Regions from separate parts of the Nissabacter archeti genome, predicted to be linked through region 2. Evidence: riboswitches for the same ligand, from Rfam matches in the RefSeq annotation. Region 2 holds a riboswitch; each other region holds the start of a gene.

Region 1 (6,976 bases), on a different contig from region 2:
GTCTGCGATTACATCAATCAGTTGAGTCTTATTCATAAGTTATCCTTACAGTGTGTTTATCGTTTGCAAAGCATCGAGTGCGACGGATATGCCGATGGACAGCACTCTCCTGCATACACGCACCGATAGCCACTTTTTTTACGCCCCCCAAATGTAGACCAGACAGGGTGCGGATGTGAAGCCTTAAGGCACGACAAATCAGGCGTTAAATCACGTTTTGTTGCCTTATTGCGTTAAATTTATCCCAATGTTGCTAACCGCTGCTTCGCGCAGGTCAGAACGTAACCCCTTGATCAGATCTAAATCGCGCTCTTCACAATCGGCTAACAGACGGAAAATTTCCCATTGGATATCCCACTCTTCCTCGACTGCCGGCAATACTTTCAGCTCGGCGTCGGTCATCTCTTTACCTGCCTGTGTCATTTCCAGCATGGCGACAGTGCGGATCGAGGTTTCGCTGATTGCAACAGCATGAGAGTAAGTCTCGCCGCTAAGCCGCGAGTGGATAAGTTCCCCTAACGCGATACACGCGTCGATTGCGGGGTAAACGCCGTAAAGATCGTACTCTTCTGCCGACGGGATAGCTTCTTCCAGCTTCTCCAGTTGGCTGTCAAAATTAACTTTTGCGTCTTTGACGACTAATGTTTCCCAAACCAGATCCAAAATACGGCGGTAGACCTGCGGATCACCAAATTCGGTCTGCAGGCAGAACATTTGATAGTTGGGGTACATACGCTCGCACAGGCTCGCCATAAAGGTGACGTGCTGCCAGCTTTCCAGCTTTTCAAGCCGCAAATGGATCGGGTTTTGTAACATGTTCAGTTCTCATTAATGTTGCTGCGCGGCAGTGTACCCGAAAATTTCCCGGAACCCTATTCCTCGATTCCTAAAGCGGGCGGTAACGCCTGCCAGCGCTGAAAAGCCGGGCGGTTTGACGCCACGGCGTCCGCCCAGCGGGTCGGTTCCGGCAGCCGGTAACCGCGCATACAACGCTCAACCCACATCAGCGCGCTGTCAGTGCTGACGCGGTGGCCGGTGGCAACAAACAGCGGGTTACAGCGCACTTTACTGCGCCACACCCAGGCAAGCTGCTCACCTTTGTCCATCAGCGGCTGCTTCGCACCGACTTCCGGCCCCAGCGGCTCGAATTTGCCGCACAGGCGCTTTTTCGCGACCCCGATCGTCGGCACATCCACCAGCAGGCCAAAGTGGCTGGCAACGCCCAGCCGCCGCGGGTGGGAGATGCCGTGGCCATCGACGAACAGCAGATCCGGCTTTTGCTGCAACTTCTCCCAGGCGGCGAGCAACGCCGGGTACTCACGGAATGACAGGAAACCCGGAATATAGGGCATGGTGGTGTTGATGCGGGCGATATGGTACTCCACCAGCTCCAGCGAGGGGTAACGCAACAGCGCAATGGCGGCGCGCGTCACTTCCCCTTCCTGCTCAAACCCCACGTCCGCCCCGGCAATGAAAGCCGGCTGGTCAAACGAATAATCATCATGGCGGATCACCTCCGCCGCCTTAATTATCTGCTGCTGGCGCAATTCCTGAGTATCAATCAAACCTGCTCCTTATTGGTGGTACTTACCTGACAAGGCGTGTACCGCATTAACGAATGTGCCGGCATGTTCCGGTGGCACATCCAGATGGATACCGTGGCCAAGGTTAAACACATGGCCCTCTCCGTGCCCAAAGCCCGCCAGAATGGTTTCGACCTCTTCCTCAATGCGTGCCGGGGGCGCATAAAGCATAGACGGATCCATATTGCCTTGCAGCGCAACCTTGTCGCCTACCCGGCGGCGCGCGTCTGCGATATCAGTGGTCCAGTCCAGCCCCAGCGCGTCACAGCCGGTCGCGGCCATCGCTTCCAGCCATTGCCCACCGCCTTTGGTGAACAGCGTGACCGGCACACGGCGGCCTTCGTTTTCACGAATCAGCCCATCGACGATTTTATGCATGTAGTGCAGGGAGAAGGTGAGGTAATCACGCCCGGTCAGCACGCCGCCCCAGGTATCAAACACCATCACGGATTGCGCCCCGGCTTTGATTTGGGCATTCAGGTAGAGGATCACGCTGTCCGCCAGTTTATCCAGCATCAGGTGCAGGGTCGCCGGCTCGGCATACATCATCTTTTTCAGTTTGGTGAACGCCTTGCTGCTGCCGCCTTCCACCATATAGGTCGCCAGCGTCCACGGGCTGCCGGAGAAGCCGATCAGCGGCACCTGGCCTTCCAGGTTATGGCGGATGGTGCGCACGGCGTTCATCACATACCCCAGCTCCTGTTCCGGATCGGGGATCGGCAACTTTTCAACATCGGCCCGGCAGGTCACCGGGTGGGCGAAGCGCGGGCCTTCGCCGGCTTCAAAGTGCAGGCCCAGCCCCATCGCATCAGGGATGGTCAGGATGTCGGAGAACAGGATCGCGGCGTCCAGCGGGAAACGGCGCAGCGGCTGCAATGTCACTTCACACGCCAGCTCGGCGTTTTTGCACAGCGACATAAAATCACCTGCCTGCGCACGGGTTGCCTTGTACTCCGGCAAATACCGCCCGGCCTGGCGCATCATCCAGACAGGGGTAACATCGACCGGCTGACGCAACAGGGCACGCAGATAGCGATCGTTCTTCAACTCTTTCATGTAAGGCTCCTCATTAATCCGCCGGCATTTTATCACGCGGAGTCTGTATCACGCGGATTATGTGTGACGCCGATGTGTATTACTCCGATAAGTATCACGCGGATTCTGTCTCGTGCGGGGGCGTGCTGTCGCCTTCTGCGCGGCACAACGCAACGGTGTCTTCAATCAACCGCCGGGCGATGGTGCCGGCCGGCGGCAGCATCGGCAACTGATCGTAGCGATACCAGCCGGCGCTCAGCAGCTCCTTCGGATCGTGGCGGATGTCGCCGCTGTCGTAGTCGGCCATAAAGGCCATCATCAGCGAATTGGGGAACGGCCACGGCTGTGAGCTGACGTAGCGCAGATTTTTAACCCGGAGGTTACTCTCTTCCATCACCTCACGCGCTACCGCTTGCTCCATCGTCTCCCCGACCTCAACAAACCCGGCCAGCACAGTGTGGATGCCGTTACGGTGGCGGACGTGCTGCGCCAGCAGGATCTCTTCACCCCGGCGGATGGCGACAATCATGCAGGGGGCAATCTGCGGGTAGTAGCGCTCATGGCAATGCGGGCAGAGCACCGCCCACTCCCGTTTGCTGTGCTCCATTTCATGGCCGCAGTAGCCGCAGAAACGGTGCGAGCGGTAGAACTCCGCCAGCTGTATGCCGCGGCCGACCAGCTGGAACAAATCGCGGTCCTGGTCGAGCAGTTGCCGGACGGAGGCCATCTCGCTTGGCCGTGGCTCGCGCACCAGCCACACCGGCGCGCCCTGCCATTCGCCAATTTGCCGTGCAGGCAGGCCAATCACGGAAAATTCTGTTGCCGCACCAAAGGGTAACTCACCTTTCGGCAGCCACAATTTTCCTTCGTGGCTGATGACCCACCAGCCGTTGTGTTTATCTGTGAGTTGAATTTCCATATTGTTGTTGCATAACCTCGACGACACTGACACTCTGGAATTGAGACTTTTACATATTAGTAACGATTAAACACGCTTTCCTGCTCATGGAGTTCACCATGCTAAACCGTCTGGAAAAACTGACTCAACGCGTCGGCGGCAGTAATGAGTTGATTGATCAATGGCTGCATGCACGTAAAGAGCTATTAGTCGCCTATTGCACCCTGGTCGGGTTAAAACCCAACAAAGAGAAACATGCGCCGCTGGATGAAGAAGCCCTGAAAAACTTTTGTCATCAACTGGTGGACTATCTCTCTGCCGGCCATTTCCATCTGTACGACAAAATCATTCAGGATATTGAAGGGTCAGACAGCCCACGTATGCTGGTGACGTCGCAAATCTACCCGGCGTTACAGCAAAACACGGAAACCGTGATGGCGTTCCACGACCGCTATACCGAGACCGTGATCGAGGATGACCACATTTTTGAATTCCATCAGGGTCTGTCCGATGTGGGCGTGGCTCTGGATGCCCGTTTCCAGCTGGAAGATCAGTTGATTGCGCTGGCGTTTGACGCCGCGTCATTGCCTCTTCAGCAGCCGGTGGCCAACGATTCAACGCTGGCCCGCCCTGCCTAAGCAGTCACAGCCGCCCCTGCCGGGGGTTGCTGTTTTTTAACCGCCTCATACAATGAGGCTTCTTGTCGGAGTGCCTAGCGCATCATCTTGATGCCGGGCTGAGACCGTTAATTCGGGATCCGCGGAACCTGATCGGGTTAGTACCCGCGAAGGGAACAAGAGTAATCCAGTGCCTGGCCTGCGCGCCTTATGGTCGTGCCGCGCCCGGCCCTATTCTGTTACTCCCGCCGAAAGCGCTCCAGACAAGCAACGTTCCCATACTCAATTGGAAGGAATTTGCTATGTCTACCCGCCACATCCCTGTATCCCGCCGCCAGCAGCAGCGTGCTGACGCACAGGATTTCATCGACACCCTGCAGGGCGTCACGTTCCCCAACTCACACCGCATCTATCTGGAAGGGTCACGCCCTGACATCCGGGTGCCGATGCGTGAAATCCGGCTCAGCCCGACGCAGATCGGCAGCCGTCAGGATGACGCGCATACCGAACCGAATGAAGCAGTGCCGGTGTATGACACCGCCGGGCCTTATGGCGATGCCGCCGCCACGCTGGATGTCCGCGCCGGGCTGCCCAAACACCGCGCCGGCTGGATTGAGGAGCGCAATGACACCGAAGCGCTGCCCCACGTCAGCTCCGGTTTTACCCAGCAACGGCTGGCGGATGAAGGGCTGGACCATCTTCGGTTTGACCACCTGCCCCAGCCGAAGCGCGCCAAAGCGGGCCGCCGGGTAACGCAACTGCATTACGCCCGCCAGGGCATCATTACGCCGGAAATGGAGTTCATCGCCCTGCGGGAAAACATGGGCCGTGAGCGCGTGCGCAGCGAGGTGTTGCGCCACCAGCACCCCGGCCAGAGCTTTGGCGCCCTGTTGCCGCCCAACATCACCCCGGAATTTGTGCGCCAGGAAGTGGCCGCCGGGCGGGCCATTATCCCGGCCAACATTAATCACCCGGAATCGGAACCGATGATCATCGGCCGCAACTTCCTGGTAAAGGTGAACGCCAATATCGGCAATTCCGCCGTGACCTCATCGATTGAAGAGGAAGTGGAAAAGCTGGTGTGGGCTACCCGCTGGGGTGCCGACACCGTGATGGATCTCTCCACCGGCCGTTATATTCATGAGACGCGTGAATGGATTCTGCGTAACAGCCCGGTCCCAATCGGCACCGTGCCGATCTATCAGGCACTGGAAAAGGTCAACGGCATCGCCGAAAACCTCACCTGGGCGATGTTCCGCGACACCCTGCTGGAGCAGGCAGAACAGGGCGTGGACTACTTCACCATTCACGCAGGGGTGTTGCTGCGCTATGTGCCGATGACCGCCAAGCGCCTGACCGGTATTGTGTCACGCGGCGGCTCAATCATGGCGAAATGGTGCCTGTCGCACCATCAGGAAAATTTCCTCTACCAGCACTTCCGCGAGATTTGTGAAATCTGCGCCGCTTATGACGTGGCGCTGTCGCTGGGTGACGGCCTGCGCCCCGGTTCTATTCAGGATGCCAATGACGAGGCGCAGTTTGCCGAACTGCACACCCTGGGCGAGCTGACAAAAATCGCCTGGGAATATGATGTGCAGGTGATGATTGAAGGCCCCGGCCATGTGCCGATGCATATGATCCGCCGCAATATGACCGAGGAGCTGGAACACTGCCACGAAGCGCCGTTCTACACCCTTGGGCCGCTGACTACGGATATCGCCCCCGGTTATGACCACTTCACCTCCGGCATCGGCGCAGCCATGATCGGCTGGTTTGGCTGCGCCATGCTCTGTTACGTCACGCCGAAGGAGCACCTTGGCCTGCCGAATAAAGAGGATGTGAAGCAAGGGCTGATTACCTACAAAATCGCCGCCCATGCCGCCGATCTGGCTAAAGGCCACCCCGGCGCACAGATCCGCGACAATGCCATGTCCAAAGCCCGTTTTGAATTCCGTTGGGAAGATCAGTTTAATCTGGCGCTCGATCCGGAAACGGCCCGTGCTTATCACGATGAAACTCTGCCGCAGGAGTCCGGCAAGGTGGCCCACTTCTGCTCCATGTGCGGACCAAAATTCTGTTCGATGAAAATCTCACAGGAGGTCCGTGATTATGCGGCCGCCCACCCGGTTGACGCGCGTGATGCCGGTATGGCGCAGATGTCGACGGAATTCCGCGCCCACGGCGGTGAGCTGTATCATCCGGCCGCTGTACTGCAACCGGAGGCCGGCGATGAATAATCTCCCTTCCCCGTTCCCGCCGGTGCCGCACCGGCTGGGGCTCTACCCGGTGGTTGACAGCGTGGCGTGGATTGCGCGCCTGCTGGACGCCGGGGTGAAGACGTTGCAGCTGCGCATCAAGGATCTGCCGGACGAATACGCGGAGCCGGCGATCGTGGAGGCGATTGCCCTCGGCCATGCGTATCAGGCCCGGCTGTTTATCAATGATTATTGGCAGCTTGCGATTAAACACCGGGCTTATGGCGTGCATCTGGGCCAGGAAGATCTGGATACCGCTGATCTGGCGGCCATCCATCGCGCCGGGCTGCGGCTGGGCGTCTCAACCCATGATGATCAGGAACTGGCGCGGGCGGTTGCCGTGCGCCCTTCTTATATCGCGCTGGGCCATATTTTCCCGACCCAGACCAAACAGATGCCCTCCGCCCCTCAGGGGCTGGTGGATCTGGCGCGGCATATCCGACACCTGAACGGTGAATACCCTACCGTCGCCATTGGCGGGATTTCCCTGGCGCGCGCGCCGGCGGTGTTGGCTACCGGCGTCGGCAGCATTGCCGTGGTGAGCGCCATTACCCAGGCTGAAGACTGGCGCGCCGCGACCGCTGCGCT
Region 2 (6,976 bases):
CAGCCGGGAAAAAGCGCTGTCCTGCGGGTTACGCCACTGCGCGGCCTGCGTATGCCCGCTGGGCAGCGCCTGGCTGAAGCGCTGGCTCAGCAGCACCAGCCCCAGGCAGCAGCCGAGCTGGATCAGCGCCAGCATCGCCGCGCGGCTGAGATCGTAGTCGTAACTCAGCGCCTGATAGATAGCCAATTCGATGGTGGTGGCCTGCGGCCCGCCGCCGAGGGAGAGCACGGTGGCAAAGCTGGCGAAGCAGAGCATAAAGATCAGCGCCGCGGCGGGCAGCAGTTGCCGCCGCACGGCGGGCCACTCCACAAAGCGCCACTGCTGCCAGCCGTTCATGCCGAGCTGCGCCGCCAATTGGCGCTGTTCCACCGGGATATTCTCCAGTGACTGCAACAGCAGGCGGGCAGCCAGCGGCAGGTTGAAGAACACATGCGCCAGCAAAATGCCCTGCAAGCCATAGGGCGAGAAGGTGTAAGGCACACCGAGCCCGCCGCAGATCTGCGCCAGCCAGCCCTGCCGGCCATACACGCTCAGCAGGCCAAACACCGCCACCAGCACCGGCAGCACCAGCGTCATGGCGCAGAGCCGCAGCAGCAGCGCCCGGCCGGGGAAGCGGCGGCGGAACAGCGCACGCGACAGCCACAGCGCAGGCACCACCGAGCAGACGGCCGACAGCAGCGCCTGCAAAAAGGTGAAGCGCACCACATGCCAGAGATAGGCGTCATCGGCCAGGGTGCGCCACGCCAGCGCCGGGGCGTGGAAGACGATCGCGCCGAACGCCAGCCCGGCGACGCCGAGCAGCAGCGCGCCCGCCAGCAGGCCGGGCAGTTGCCAGCCGGACATCAGCGGCTGACGGCGGTTTGCCATGTGCGGATCCAGGCGGCGCGTTGGGCAGCGACCTCAGCGGCGCTGTAGCTCAGCGCGGTTTGCGGTACAGCCAGGCGCTCAAACCCGGCAGGCAGGGCCACCGGCGTCACCGGGTACATCCAGTTGCCGGTCGGGATGGTGTTCTGGAAGGCGGGCGTCACCATAAACTGCATAAACTTTTGCGCCAGTGCCGGCTGGCGGCTGGCGGCCAGTTTCCCGGCGACTTCCACCTGTAAATAGTGGCCTTCGCTGAAGGTGGCAGCGGCATAATTCGCCTTTTTCTCTTCAATCAGGTGATATGCCGGGGAGGTGGTGTAGCTCAGCACCAGGTCACTTTCGCCCTTGAGGAACAGGCCGTAAGCTTCGCTCCAGCCTTTGGTCACGGTGACGGTTTTCTTTGCCAGTTTCTGCCAGGCGTCGGCTGCGTTGTCGCCGTAGACTTTCTGCATCCAGAGCAGCAGGCCGAGGCCCGGCGTGCTGGTGCGCGGGTCTTCATAAATGACTTTCAGCGGGCGGTCACTCTCGACCAGATCGCGCAGGCTGGTGGGCGGGTTTTTGAGTTTTTCTTTGTTATAGACGAAGGCAAAATAGCCGTAGTCATAAGGCACAAAGGTTTTATCCTGCCAGCCGCCCGGCACCTTCAGCGCGGCGGTGTCAAGGCCCGACGGGGCGAACAGGCCGGTTTGCGCCGCCGCCTGCAACAGGTTGTTGTCCAGCCCCAGCACCACGTCGGCCGGGCTGTTCTTGCCCTCCATCCGCAGGCGGTTGAGCAGCGAGACGCCATCTTCCAGCGCCACAAATTTCAGCTCACAGCCGCACTCTGCCTCAAAGGCTTTTTTCACCGCCGGGCCGGGGCCCCAGTCCGCGGCGAACGAGTCATAGGTATACACCGTCAGCAGCGGTTTGGCGGCCAGCGCCGGGGCAGACAAGATAACGGCAGAGACAACACACAGATAAGGCAGGATCTTTCGTGACACTTTGCGCTCCTCAGGAAAAGGGTGGCAAAGGATTTTGAGCAAGCGTGGCGCAGTCTCAAATCCCTCCGCCGGTATTAACCGGATCAGGTTCGACGGGACTCTCTCAGCGATCACGGCCGGGCAGGCGGTGTCGCACCCCGTTGAGAACGCGCCATTGTAAAGGCTTACTCCGCCCGGCGAAAGGGCGGGCTTAGGCCTCCGGCGGCGCAAACCAGGCAGATTTGAAGTCAAACCAGCCGAGGCTGTTCATCCGCACGCCGCGCATACTGCGCTGGCCCTGGATCTGTAGCCAGTGGTGGAACAGCGGGTGCAGCTGTTGGCGGCTCACCAGCGCCCGGCACCACTCCGCCAGCGGCAAGTGGTTGTCACGCCACTGCGCGGCCGCCGGGTGCAGATCCTCATCCAGGCAATGGTGCAGCAGCGGCAGTTCGTAGAGCCCGGCGAACAGGGAGAACTCCAGCGGCTGGGTGAAGTTAACGCTGCCGAGCCACAGGTCGCTCTGCGCGTCACCGTTGACCCAGGTTTCATAGCTCACCTCCTGCATCACGAGCGTGACGCCCTGCGCCGCCAGCAACGGCCGTAACGCATTGACGATCGCCAGAAACTCCGGGTGGTGGCGGTAGCAGGTCAGCGTCAGCGTCGTCAGCCCGGCGGGCTGGGCGGGCCTGGCGTCATACGTACGGTGGTGCCAGCGCGGCAGCAGGCCAAAGGCCGGTGACCAGTAGCGCTGGTAGAGGCGATCGGCATGATGCAGCAGCGCCAGCGGGTTCAGCAGGTCAGTGAGCCAGGCGCGCACCTCCGGCCGGGCGGCGAGGGCAGAACGCCGGTCAAACAGCAGGAAGTAGCAGCCCTCTTCCAGCCGGTTCTCCAGTTCACGGTGGGCGGTGTCGTCGGCCTGCAACTGTACGCCGCCGAAGATCAGCTCCTCACTCAGCTCCGGCTGCACCCAGATGCTGACCTCATCAATCAGCGCGCGGTAGCCGAAGTAGTCATCAAACGCGCGGATCTTCAGTTGCGCCGGGCGGTTGTGCACCATCGCGTAGGGGCCGGTGCCGATCGGCTGGCGGGCAAAGTCCGGCAGTTGCGGCCATTCGCGCGGCAGGATCATCGCCGGGACGCTGCCGAGCAGCCACGGCAGCCAGTGGTCCGGCATACTGAGACGGATCTCGATGACATGCGGCGTCGGCGAGGTGATCGCCAGCAGGTGGGAAAAGAGCGGCAAAGTGCGGATGCGCGTCAGCGAGGCGATCACATCCTCCATCTCCAGCGGCCGCCCGTGGTGGAACGGGATGGCAGGGCGCAGGTAAAAGCGCCAGTGCAGCGGGGAGAGCGCCTGCCAGTGGTGCGCCAGATCCGGTTCCAGTTCCCCGTTTTCCTCATTTATCCGCGTCAGGCCGCTGAAGATCTGGCGCGCCAGATGGGTTTCCGAGCGGCGCATCGGCGAGCCGGGTAGCAGGTTAAACATCGGACGGTAGTAAAGCACCCGCAACAGGTGCCGCCCCTGGCGGAAGCTGCGCCCGAGCTGGGCGAGCAGCATCTGGCGGGCAGCCTGTTTGTCCCCGACCAGTTGCACCAGCTGGTCAGCGTTGCCTTGCTCGATCAGCTCCTCGGCGCGCTGTTGCTGGAGCGCCAGCCCGGTGCGCAGGAAGGTGAGGGTAGAGCGCCGCCCGCGCCCCGCCTCCGCCTGCCAGTGCAGCCAGCCCTGTTGCTGCATGGTGGTGAGCAGCGAGCGGACGTGGCGGCGCGAACAGGAGAGGATGTCCGCCAGCGCCTGAAGCGTGGTGTCGGCAGGCTGGCCGTGGAAGTGCTGCCAAAGCCGGATGAACTGCTGCTGTAAACGTGAGGTCGGCATAAAAGGGGAACTCCGCGCGAGAACTTCATCAATTTATCTTTCCCCATATTACGCCGATACTGCTTCTCAGCAACCCACACTGCCGCCCGGAGAAGAGAACATGACACGCCTGCTGACCAGCCGGTTTTACCGGCGCTATTTCAACGCCGTCTCGCCGCAATGGGACTGGCTTGCCTGGATCCCCTGCCAGCACCGCATCACGCTGCTCGAACAGCTGATGCAGTGGCAGACGCCTGCTATGACCGACGAGCAATACCACTCACACACCTGACGCACCGGTCATCCACTTTTCTGAGTAATGGTGTTTTTCACCAGCCAGCCGGGTTTCCCGCTGGCTTTTTTATTGCCGTTCACTGAACCAAAAAAGCGGGCGGTTGCAGGTTTTTGCTGCTGTATCCGCGGCAAAACCCGTCTACACTCCACGTTTCACCGGGTTAAAAACCGCTTTCACTCGCAGGGATACACAGTTATGTCCAACCGGTTTATGACTCAGCGGCTGACCGCCTTCCGCCGGCTCAATCCTGTTTTTGTCGCTTTCCTCGCCGTGACGTTCCTGAGCGGGATTGCCGGTGCGCTCCAGGCACCGACGCTCAGTTTGTTTCTGACCACCGAGGTCAAGGCCAGCCCGCTGTGGGTCGGGCTGTTTTACACCATCAACGCCGTGGCCGGGATTGTGGTGAGTTTCCTGCTGGCAAAACGCTCTGACCACAGCGGCAACCGGCGCAGCCTGATCCTGGTCTGCCTGCTGATGGCGGTGGGCAACTGTGTGCTGTTCGCCTTTAACCGCCACTACCTGACGCTGATCACCGCCGGGGTGTTTCTGGCGGCGATTGCCAACGCCGCCATGCCGCAGCTGTTTGCGCTGGCGCGGGAATATGCCGATAACTCGGCGCGCGAAGTGGTGATGTTCAGCTCAATGATGCGGGCGCAGCTCTCGCTGGCCTGGGTGATCGGGCCGCCGCTCTCCTTTACGCTGGCGCTGAACTACGGCTTTACCCTGATGTTCAGCCTGGCCGCGGCGTTCTTCCTGGTCAGCGCCTTTATGGTCTGGTGGATGCTGCCGTCGGTGCCGCGTGCCGAACAGCCGGTCGATAAGATGGTGGTGTCCACCAGCGCCTGGAAGGATGTGAATGTGCGCACGCTGTTTTTTGCCTCGCTGCTGATGTGGACCTGCAACACCATGTACATCATCGATATGCCGCTCTACATCAGCCACGACCTCGGGCTGCCTGACCGGCTGGCCGGGCTGCTGATGGGGACGGCGGCAGGGCTTGAGATCCCGGCGATGCTGCTGGCGGGCTATTACGTCAAACGGTTCGGCAAGCGCAAAATGATGATTGGCGCAGTGGTGGCCGGGGTGCTGTTCTATGGCGGGCTGGTGCTGTTCCAGGGCAAAACGGCGCTGCTGCTGTTGCAGCTGTTTAACGCCATTTTTATCGGCATTGTCGCCGGGATCGGGATGCTCTATTTCCAGGATCTGATGCCGGGGCGGCCCGGTTCCGCCACCACCTTATTCACCAACAGCATCTCCACCGGGGTGATCGTTGCCGGGGTATTGCAGGGCGTGGTGGCCGAGCACGTCAACCACTATGCCGTCTACTGTGTGGCGGCGGCGCTGATGGTCGCCGCCCTGCTGCTGACCTGCCGGATACGGGATGTGTAACCGGCCAGGATAAAAAAAGCCCGCCAGACCGGCGGGCTTTTTTGTCGGCGCGGCGCGGGTTAACGCATAAAGGCCGGCTGTTTTGCTTCGTAGTTGCTTATCTCGGCGTCATGTTGCAGCGTCAGGCCGATGCTGTCCAGCCCGTTGATCATGCAGTGGCGGCGGAAGCTGTCAATCTCAAACGGGTAACGCTGGTCGCCTGCGATCACCTGCTGCTGCTCCAGGTCCACGGTGAAGGTGATGCCCTCGTTTTCCGCCACCAGGCGGAACAGCGTCTCCACATCCGCTTCGCTCAGGGTCACCGGCAACAACTGGTTATTAAACGCGTTGCCGTAGAAAATATCGGCAAAGCTCGGCGCGATGATCACCTTAAAGCCGTAATCGGTCAGCGCCCACGGGGCGTGCTCACGTGAGGAGCCGCAACCGAAGTTTTCACGTGCCAGCAGAATTGTCGCACCCTGATAGCGCGGGGCGTTCAGGATGAACTCCGGGTTCGGCACCTGACCGGCATCATCCAGAAAACGCCAGTCGTTGAACAGGTGCTGGCCAAAGCCGGTGCGCGTCACTTTTTGCAGGAACTGTTTCGGGATGATGGCATCGGTGTCGACGTTGGCCGCGTCCAGCGGCACAACCAGACCGGTATGCTGGGTAAATTTCGCCATGAAAATGCTCCTTAATTCAGTTCGCGGATGTCAGCAAAGTGGCCGGTGACCGCCGCAGCGGCTGCCATTGCCGGGCTGACCAGGTGGGTGCGGCCGCCACGGCCCTGACGGCCTTCAAAGTTACGGTTGCTGGTGGACGCGCAACGCTCGCCGGGGTTCAGGCGGTCATTGTTCATCGCCAGGCACATCGAGCAGCCCGGCAGACGCCATTCAAACCCGGCTTCCAGGAAGACTTTGTCCAGCCCTTCCTGTTCCGCCTGCGCTTTCACCGGGCCGGAGCCCGGCACCACAATCGCCTGTACCCCGGCGGCCACTTTGCGCCCGCGGGCGATGGCGGCGGCAGCGCGCAGATCCTCAATGCGTGAGTTGGTGCAGGAGCCGATAAAGACTTTATCAATTGCCACATCGGTGAGTTTGATGCCCGGCTTCAGGCCCATGTAAGCCAGCGCTTTCTCGGCGGAGGCACGCTCCACCGGGTCACTGAAGGAGTCCGGGAACGGGATGTCCTGATTCACGGCGATCACCTGGCCGGGGTTGGTGCCCCAGGTCACCTGCGGGGCGATGTCGGCGGCGTCCAGGGTGACGACGCTGTCAAAGTGCGCGCCCTCATCCGATTTCAGCGTTGACCAGTAGGCCACGGCGGCGTCCCAGTCGCTCTCTTTCGGCGCAAACTGGCGGCCTTTCAGGTAGGCGAAAGTGGTGGCGTCCGGCGCGACCAGGCCCGCTTTGGCCCCCATCTCAATTGCCATGTTGCACAAGGTCATGCGGCCTTCCATGCTCAGCGCTTCAATCGCCGAACCACAGAATTCCACCACATGGCCGGTGCCGCCGGCGCTGCCGGTTTTGCCGATGACGGCCAGCACGATGTCTTTGGCGGTGATGCCGGAAGCTGCGTCGCCGTTGACTTCAATTTTCATGGTTTTGGCGCGGCCCTGTTTCAGGGTCTGGGTCGCCA
Region 3 (6,976 bases), on a different contig from region 2:
TTTTTCTTTTTTATCAGGAGGTTGAAATTAATACAATAAAAAGGGCGGCATATTTCATTTCTGCCTTTCATTGACTATTTCTTTCATTATGGGCGGGCCGTTTTCTCTTTTTTGCTGTTATAAAAAACATCGGGAAATAAAAAAGGATGATTTATCTTCTTTTTTTCTCTTTTATTCGCCGCTTTTTTCCGCTATTGCTTTAGCCCTAAGATTTATCTGCTTTATTTTGGCCGCCGGATCGCCAGTACCGGCCTGCGGCCGTTCTGGTTTATCTTATACTCAGTCTGGGGCATGGTGCCCGTGGTCCGCTTTACAGCCGGGAGTTTGCGATGTCAGAATCATCAGTCAATGTACTGATCCTCAATGGAAAAGGGGCGGGGAACGACGATCTCCGCCAGGCGGTCAATGCCCTGCGTCAGGATGGCGTGACCCTGCATGTCCGCGTGACCTGGGAACAGGGCGACGCCGGGCGGTTTGTGGCAGAGGCCGCAGCCCTCGGCGCAGACACAGTGATTGCCGGTGGCGGTGACGGCACCATCAATGAAATCGCTACCGCGCTCTACCAGGTTTCCCCGGCGCAGCGCCCGGCGCTCGGCATCGTGCCGCTCGGCACCGCCAATGACTTCGCCACCGCCTGCGCCATCCCGGACACGATGGAAAACGCGCTGCAACTGGCCGTGAAAGGCCACGCTTACGCCATCGACCTGGTGAAGGTGAACCAGGATCGCTTCTTCATCAACATGGCCACCGGCGGCTTCGGCACCCGCATCACCACGGAAACCCCGGAGAGGCTGAAGTCCGCGCTCGGCGGCGTTTCCTACCTGCTGCATGGCCTGATGCGCATGGATACCCTGAAAGCAGACCACTGTGTGATAACCGGGCCGGATTTTCGCTGGGAAGGTGACGCGCTGGTGATCGGCATCGGCAACGGCAAGCAGGCGGGCGGCGGCCAGGCGCTCTGCCCGGAAGCGCTGATCAATGACCGCCTGCTGCAACTGCGGCTGTTTACCTCGGAAGAGCTGGTGCCGGCCTTCCTGCGCAGTATGCTGAACGGCGAAGAGAACCAGAATGTTGTCTCCGCAGCGCTGCCGTGGCTGGAGATCGACGCGCCGCATGAAATGACGTTCAACCTCGACGGCGAGCCGCTGAGCGACACCCATTTCCGCATTGACGTGCTGCCGGAGGCGATCGCCTGCCGCCTGCCGCCCAACTGCCCGCTGCTGGGGTAATGCCCCCGCAATGATCCCTGCTATCGCCCCGTGTTACACTGCGGGGCATCGTCCCTAGCTGAGCCGCTCTGCCTTATGCCGTCTGAACTTCTGAATAGCGTTCCCGTTAACCAGCAGATTTATCGCCTGCTGCGTCAGGATATTATCGACTGTAGCATCGCACCCGGCACCCTGCTGTCGGAGAAGGAGATCTCGCTGCGTTTCAGCGTGTCCCGCCAGCCGGTGCGCGAGGCGTTTATCAAGCTGGCAGAGGCCGGACTGGTGCAGATTTTGCCGCAGCGCGGCACCTTTGTACGTAAGATCTCGGCCAAACAGGTGGCCGATGCGCGCTTTATCCGGCAGGCGCTGGAGTGCGCCATTGTGCGCCGGGCCGCAGAGATGATCACCGACGCACAGATCCAGCAACTGGAACACAACCTGAACCGTCAGGCGCTGGCCGCGGCCGGTGGGCAGACGCGCGAATTCCTGGCGCTCGACGACCAGTTCCACCAGTTGCTGACGCGGATCGCCGACTGCGCGCTGGCCTGGGAAACCATTGAGTCGATCAAAGCGACGATGGATCGGGTGCGTTTTCTCAGCCTCAGCAAGGTGTCGCCGCCGGAGAGCCTGATCGCCCAGCATCAGGAGATCGTCTCCGCCCTTAAAGCGCGCGATGCCGACACCGCCGAAGCGGCGATCCGCCGGCACCTTCAGGAGTTGATCTACTCGATAACGCCGATTGCGGAACAAAACAGCGACTGGTTCGGCGCGCTGTAACGCGGCCGGACTGCCCTGGGCGTCATGGTGTACGTGATGCCCCCCACGTTCACAGGAACCCTGCAATGCAAGAACCTCACCCGCTGCTGGCCTTTGCCCGCGAAACCCTGGAGATTGAACTCACCGAGGCGCAGCGCCTGCTGGCCCGGCTGGACGGGCAGTTTGTGCGCGCCTGCGAGCTGCTGCTGGACTGCACCGGCAAGGCGGTGGTTTCCGGCATCGGCAAGTCCGGCCACATCGGCAAGAAGATCGCCGCGTCGCTGGCCAGTACCGGCACCCCGGCCTTTTTCGTCCATCCGGCGGAAGCCCTGCACGGCGATCTCGGCATGATCGGCCGCGGGGATGTGATGATCTTTATCTCCTATTCCGGGCGTGCCAAAGAGCTGGACCTGATCCTGCCGCTGCTGGCGGAGAACGGCACACCGGTAATTGCCATCACCGGCGGGCTGGCCTCGCCGCTGGCGCAGCAGGCGGCCTGCGTGCTGGACATCAGCGTTGAGCGCGAAGCCTGCCCGATGGGGCTGGCACCGACCTCCAGCGCCGTCAATACCCTGATGATGGGCGATGCGCTGGCGATGGCGTTGATGCGCCAGCGCGGGTTCGGCGCGGAGGATTTCGCCCGTTCCCACCCCGGCGGCAGCCTGGGCGCCCGCCTTCTGAACCGCGTGCACCACCTGATGCGCACCGGCGAACGTATTCCGCAGGTACGCAGTGATGCCACCGTGATGGAGGCGATGCTGGAGCTGAGCCGCACCGGCCTGGGTCTGGTGGCAGTATGTGATGAACAACAACGGGTGCTCGGCGTGTTCACCGACGGCGACCTGCGGCGCTGGCTGGTGGGCGGCCACACGCTGCAACAGCCGCTGCTGCCCGCCGTGACCCGCCCCGGTTTCCTGCTGCCGGCCCAATGGCGCGCCGGGGAAGCGCTGGAAGCGTTGCACGCCAACCATATCGGTGCCGCCCCGGTGGTGGATGTGAACGGCACGCTGGTGGGCGCGCTCAACCTGCACGACCTGCATCAGGCCGGGATTGGCTGACCGCCTTTTTTGCTGACGGTGCGCCTTACCACCAGGCGTGGAAATGGTGCACCGGGCCGATACCCTGCCCCACTTCCAGGGTGTCGGCCTGCTCCAGCGCCCGTTGCAGATAGGCTTTCGCCGCCTGCACCGTTGCGGCCCAGTCCTGATGGCGCGGCCGCAGCGCCGCCAGCGCGGCGGAGAGCGTGCAGCCGGTGCCGTGGGTGTGGCGGGTTGCCACACGCGGCGCGGTAAAACGCTGCTCGTGGTCGCGGGTAAACAGCCAGTCCGGGCTTTCGCTTTCGCTGAGGTGCCCGCCCTTCATCAGCACCGCCTGACACCCCATGCCCAGCAGTTCCCGCCCCTGTTGGCGCATCTCGGTTTCATTGCGTGCCGGGGCACATGCCAGCAACGCCGCGGCTTCCGGCAGGTTCGGGGTAATCAGCGACACCTGCGGCAACAACCGGCGGCGGATCGCCTCTACCGCGTCCGGGGTCAGCAGCGGGTCACCGCTTTTCGCCAGCATCACCGTGTCCAGCACCACATACGGCACCGGATAATGCGCCAGCCGTTCCGCCACCGCCGCCACCACTTCACTGTTGGCTAACATGCCGATTTTGGCGCTGTCGATGCGCACATCACTCAGCACCGAGTCGAGTTGCGCGGCCACGAAACCGGGGTCGATGTGGTAGACCGACTGCACCCCCCGGGTATTTTGCGCCACCAGCGCAGTAATCACGCTGGTGCCGTAGGCAGCCAGGGCAGAGAACGCTTTGAGGTCCGCCTGGATGCCCGCGCCGCCGCTCGGGTCAGTACCGGCGATGGTCAGGGCGTTAATGCGCGTCATACCCCGCCCTCCATCTGCTGATACACCTCATCCAGCAGCCGCGGCAACACACTGCCCGGCCCGTTGGCCTGCGCGGTCGCCCGCTCCCCGGCGCGCGCCATCAGGGCGCAGGCGGCAGCCACCCGATCCCGCCGTGGCCCCTCCAGCGCACAAAAACCGGCCACCAGCGCCGACAGCGCACAGCCGGTGCCGACCACCCGCGTCATCAGCGGATGGCCGCCGGGGATCGCCCAGGTTTCCTGCCCGTCCGTGACGTAGTCCACCCGGCCGGTGACCGCCACCACCGCGCCGGTCTGTTGCGCCAGTTCACGGGCGGCGGGCAGCGCCTGTAAGGAGTCATCCCCGCTGTCAACGCCGCGCCCCAGCGCCGGTTGGCCGCAGAGCGCCAGAATTTCCGAGGCATTGGCGCGGATCGCCGCCGGGCGCAGGGCCAGTAATTGGTGGGCAAACGTTGTGCGGTAAGTCAGCGCACCGACGCCCACCGGGTCGAGCGTCCAGGGCGTACCGGCGGCATTGGCACTCTCAATCGCGGCCAGCATACTCTCTGCGCGGGCCTGGTTCAGGGTGCCGAGGTTTATCAGCAACGCATCGGCCAGCGCGCTGAACTGGGCGGCTTCCTGCGGCTCCACCACCATCGCGGGCGAGGCCCCGGCGGCCAGCAGCAGGTTGGCCGTCACAGACTGTACTACTTCATTGGTCAGGCAGTGCACCAGCGGCGCTCGGCGGCGGAACTGCGCCCAGGACTCAACAGCACGCTCAACAGGAAAGGTCGCCGGAACGGCGGGATCGGCAGGGAATAACATGGTGATTCTCCTTACCGGCGTGAAAGAAGGCGATGCCGGTAAGGCAACGTGACTTCCCTACGCTGGCATTATCCAGGTCAGGTAATACGGGTAAAGTCTCAGCCCTTACGGGCACCCCGAGTCATGGTTTGATATTCAAACGCGGCACCAGCATAAGCACCGGGCGGGCAGGTTGCAAATCGGAATAAACAATTGGGTTATGGGGAAGCAGCGGCCACAGGCTACGGGAATCACGTTAACAGTTCGCTGACCAGGGCTTTTACCCTTTCACCCATGCAGAGCTATTTTATATGCGCGTCGCTGCCAAAAAAGCGCCCGGCGGGCGCTTGTACAAGGGCGCGCTACGGCGCTTTTTTCTTCTTTTTCGACGGCGTGTTGATGGTTTCGGTTACGGTCGATTTCGGCCGTTTTTTGGCTTCGCCGGGTTCCACAAACTGGCCGGTTTCGGTGTCTCGCACCACTTTTCGGGTTCCCATAATCACCTCATCGCGCTGGGCTGGAGCCTTTAGCCTAGTGACGGCGGAACGGTGGCTCAAGGCCGCAATGATCACATCTGGTTATTGAGGGCTATAATTTCAATCAATTAGATAAATCATGCACCAGGGCACACGGTGCCGTCTCAGTGACCCGCTCACCAGGCTAACGCATATCCGCCAGGCGGTGCCCTGCCCCCATAAAAGGAACGCCGATGATTGTACGCCCCTATCAGGAAGCCGATCGCCCCTTCCTGCGCACCCTGTACCTCGCTGCCCGCAAGCAGGCCTGGCCCTGGCTTGAGAGCAGCGGCTGGCAACTGGAAGATTTTGACCGTGCCGTGCTGGGGGAAACCGTGCTGGTCGCCGAAGAGGAGGGTCGCCCGGTAGGCTTTGCCTCTCTGTTTGAAGCGGAAAATTTTCTGCATAACCTGTTTGTCGCGCCGGAGGCGCAGGGGCGCGGCATCGGGCTGGCGCTGCTCGAAGCCGCACAGGCGACCTTTACCCACATCGGTGCGCTAAAGTGCCTGGTGAAAAATGAGCGCGCCCTGCGCTTCTACCAGCGGCATGGCTGGGAAACGATCAGCCGCGGCACTGCGCCAAAAGGTGATTACTACCTGCTGCATTACCGGCTGCCGCAGGACAATAACGAATGACACAGTGGGTAAACAGAGAGGTAAAACGGGCAGACACAGACAGGTTTTCCGGACTTAGCCGGCGGGGTCAACCTGCTGTGCTGCCGCGACAGATATGAGAAGCCGGGGGGTGGCGGGCAGACTGCGCCTCATGGCCTGGGGTTCCCCCAAAGCAGTATCCCTTGCGGTGTATGAGCAGATGCGGGGCAAGCGCCGGGCATCTTAAGTAAAACAAGTGCTGCTGTTTCCTTGGTTTTTATGTTTCTCAACATGGGTGTCTCAACACGGGCCGGGTTTCATCCTGACACCTTGCGCCGTATTGGCTCAGGGGTGGGTTGCTCTGCGTGGGTATCTTCACTGGACATACTGATAATATTGCCGCAGTGCACACAGTACCGGACGTTGATTATGGTGTGTCCGCTTTGACTATCCTTAATGCTTTTTACCTGGGTCATGTAATCATCGCCACTTGCCAGACACTCAGGACAGACTTTAGTGCTGTCTTCATCATTTAAATCTTCGTTCACATTCCCTCCGCATTTTGTTAGCAAATACTAACAAGCCTAGCAGCGATTTAACACATTGTGAAACGTGTTAACCGGGCTGAGGGCCGCAGTATGCCTGAATTTTAGCCGATTCAGCCGGTTAACCGGTATGCTTCAGATTATTCGGATTTTACTTTGACGAATTCCGGTAATGCCAATAACCGGCCCACATGAGACAGCAAAAGATCGACATCAGAGGTCATGATTTCGTCGGATTCTTTTGCGGCGGTCACTATCGCCTGGTTAATCGTTTGGGTGACATTTTCGGTCAGCGTTTTATCCAGCGTCAGGATGATGGCTGCCAGCAACAGGGATTGTGCCTCCACCTGCGCGGTCAATTCTTTGGCTTCCACCTCGATTTTTGACATTTTAATCAGTACGTCTGCTACCAAGTTTTGCATAAGCCACCTCTCTCATCCGCGTCTGTAGACCCTAGCATTCCCTTTTCACGAGGCATAGCGCCATCTCACGGCTTTAAGATAAAGCGTAATTTTTTATGCGTAATTGTGAGGTGTTACGGGGATGGGAGACCCAGATCGCAGCAGGCCGATAACCCGCCAGGCCTGACAGGCCACCGGAATGCGCGTGTTCAGAATGTTATGGCACGCAATACCCCCCTTATCCTGGATATCGGGCGAAAAAAGCCCGCATAGGCAGGCTGTTTCAGGCTGG

What was found. Region 2 has a riboswitch for thiamine pyrophosphate ahead of thiB (thiamine ABC transporter substrate binding subunit). Riboswitches for the same ligand answer to the same signal wherever they lie in the genome.
Region 1: another riboswitch for thiamine pyrophosphate. It lies ahead of thiC (phosphomethylpyrimidine synthase ThiC); the one in region 2 lies ahead of thiB (thiamine ABC transporter substrate binding subunit).
Region 3: another riboswitch for thiamine pyrophosphate. It lies ahead of thiM (hydroxyethylthiazole kinase); the one in region 2 lies ahead of thiB (thiamine ABC transporter substrate binding subunit).

Annotation. Positions count from the first base shown of each region.
Region 1 is NZ_JAERKB010000025.1:15,710-22,685, reverse strand. Features, by position in the region: gene hupA (nucleoid-associated protein HU-alpha) at 1-36, opposite strand, end outside; gene JK232_RS22580 (YjaG family protein) at 226-816, opposite strand; gene nfi (deoxyribonuclease V) at 873-1,562, opposite strand; gene hemE (uroporphyrinogen decarboxylase) at 1,575-2,639, opposite strand; gene nudC (NAD(+) diphosphatase) at 2,734-3,537, opposite strand; gene JK232_RS22560 (Rsd/AlgQ family anti-sigma factor) at 3,636-4,154, shown strand; TPP riboswitch at 4,211-4,326, shown strand; gene thiC (phosphomethylpyrimidine synthase ThiC) at 4,436-6,370, shown strand; gene thiE (thiamine phosphate synthase) at 6,363-6,976, shown strand, end outside.
Region 2 is NZ_JAERKB010000005.1:121,617-128,592, forward strand. Features, by position in the region: gene thiP (thiamine/thiamine pyrophosphate ABC transporter permease ThiP) at 1-867, opposite strand, end outside; gene thiB (thiamine ABC transporter substrate binding subunit) at 843-1,844, opposite strand; TPP riboswitch at 1,887-1,994, opposite strand; gene sgrR (HTH-type transcriptional regulator SgrR) at 2,035-3,696, opposite strand; gene sgrT (glucose uptake inhibitor SgrT) at 3,797-3,967, shown strand; gene JK232_RS08165 (MFS transporter) at 4,181-5,359, shown strand; gene leuD (3-isopropylmalate dehydratase small subunit) at 5,419-6,021, opposite strand; gene leuC (3-isopropylmalate dehydratase large subunit) at 6,033-6,976, opposite strand, start outside.
Region 3 is NZ_JAERKB010000012.1:71,236-78,211, forward strand. Features, by position in the region: gene yegS (lipid kinase YegS) at 330-1,229, shown strand; gene JK232_RS16945 (GntR family transcriptional regulator) at 1,305-1,985, shown strand; gene gutQ (arabinose-5-phosphate isomerase GutQ) at 2,051-3,022, shown strand; gene thiD (bifunctional hydroxymethylpyrimidine kinase/phosphomethylpyrimidine kinase) at 3,048-3,848, opposite strand; gene thiM (hydroxyethylthiazole kinase) at 3,845-4,651, opposite strand; TPP riboswitch at 4,689-4,780, opposite strand; gene JK232_RS22950 (hypothetical protein) at 4,993-5,127, opposite strand; gene JK232_RS16965 (GNAT family N-acetyltransferase) at 5,340-5,780, shown strand; gene JK232_RS16970 (hypothetical protein) at 6,056-6,286, opposite strand; gene iraP (anti-adapter protein IraP) at 6,424-6,705, opposite strand.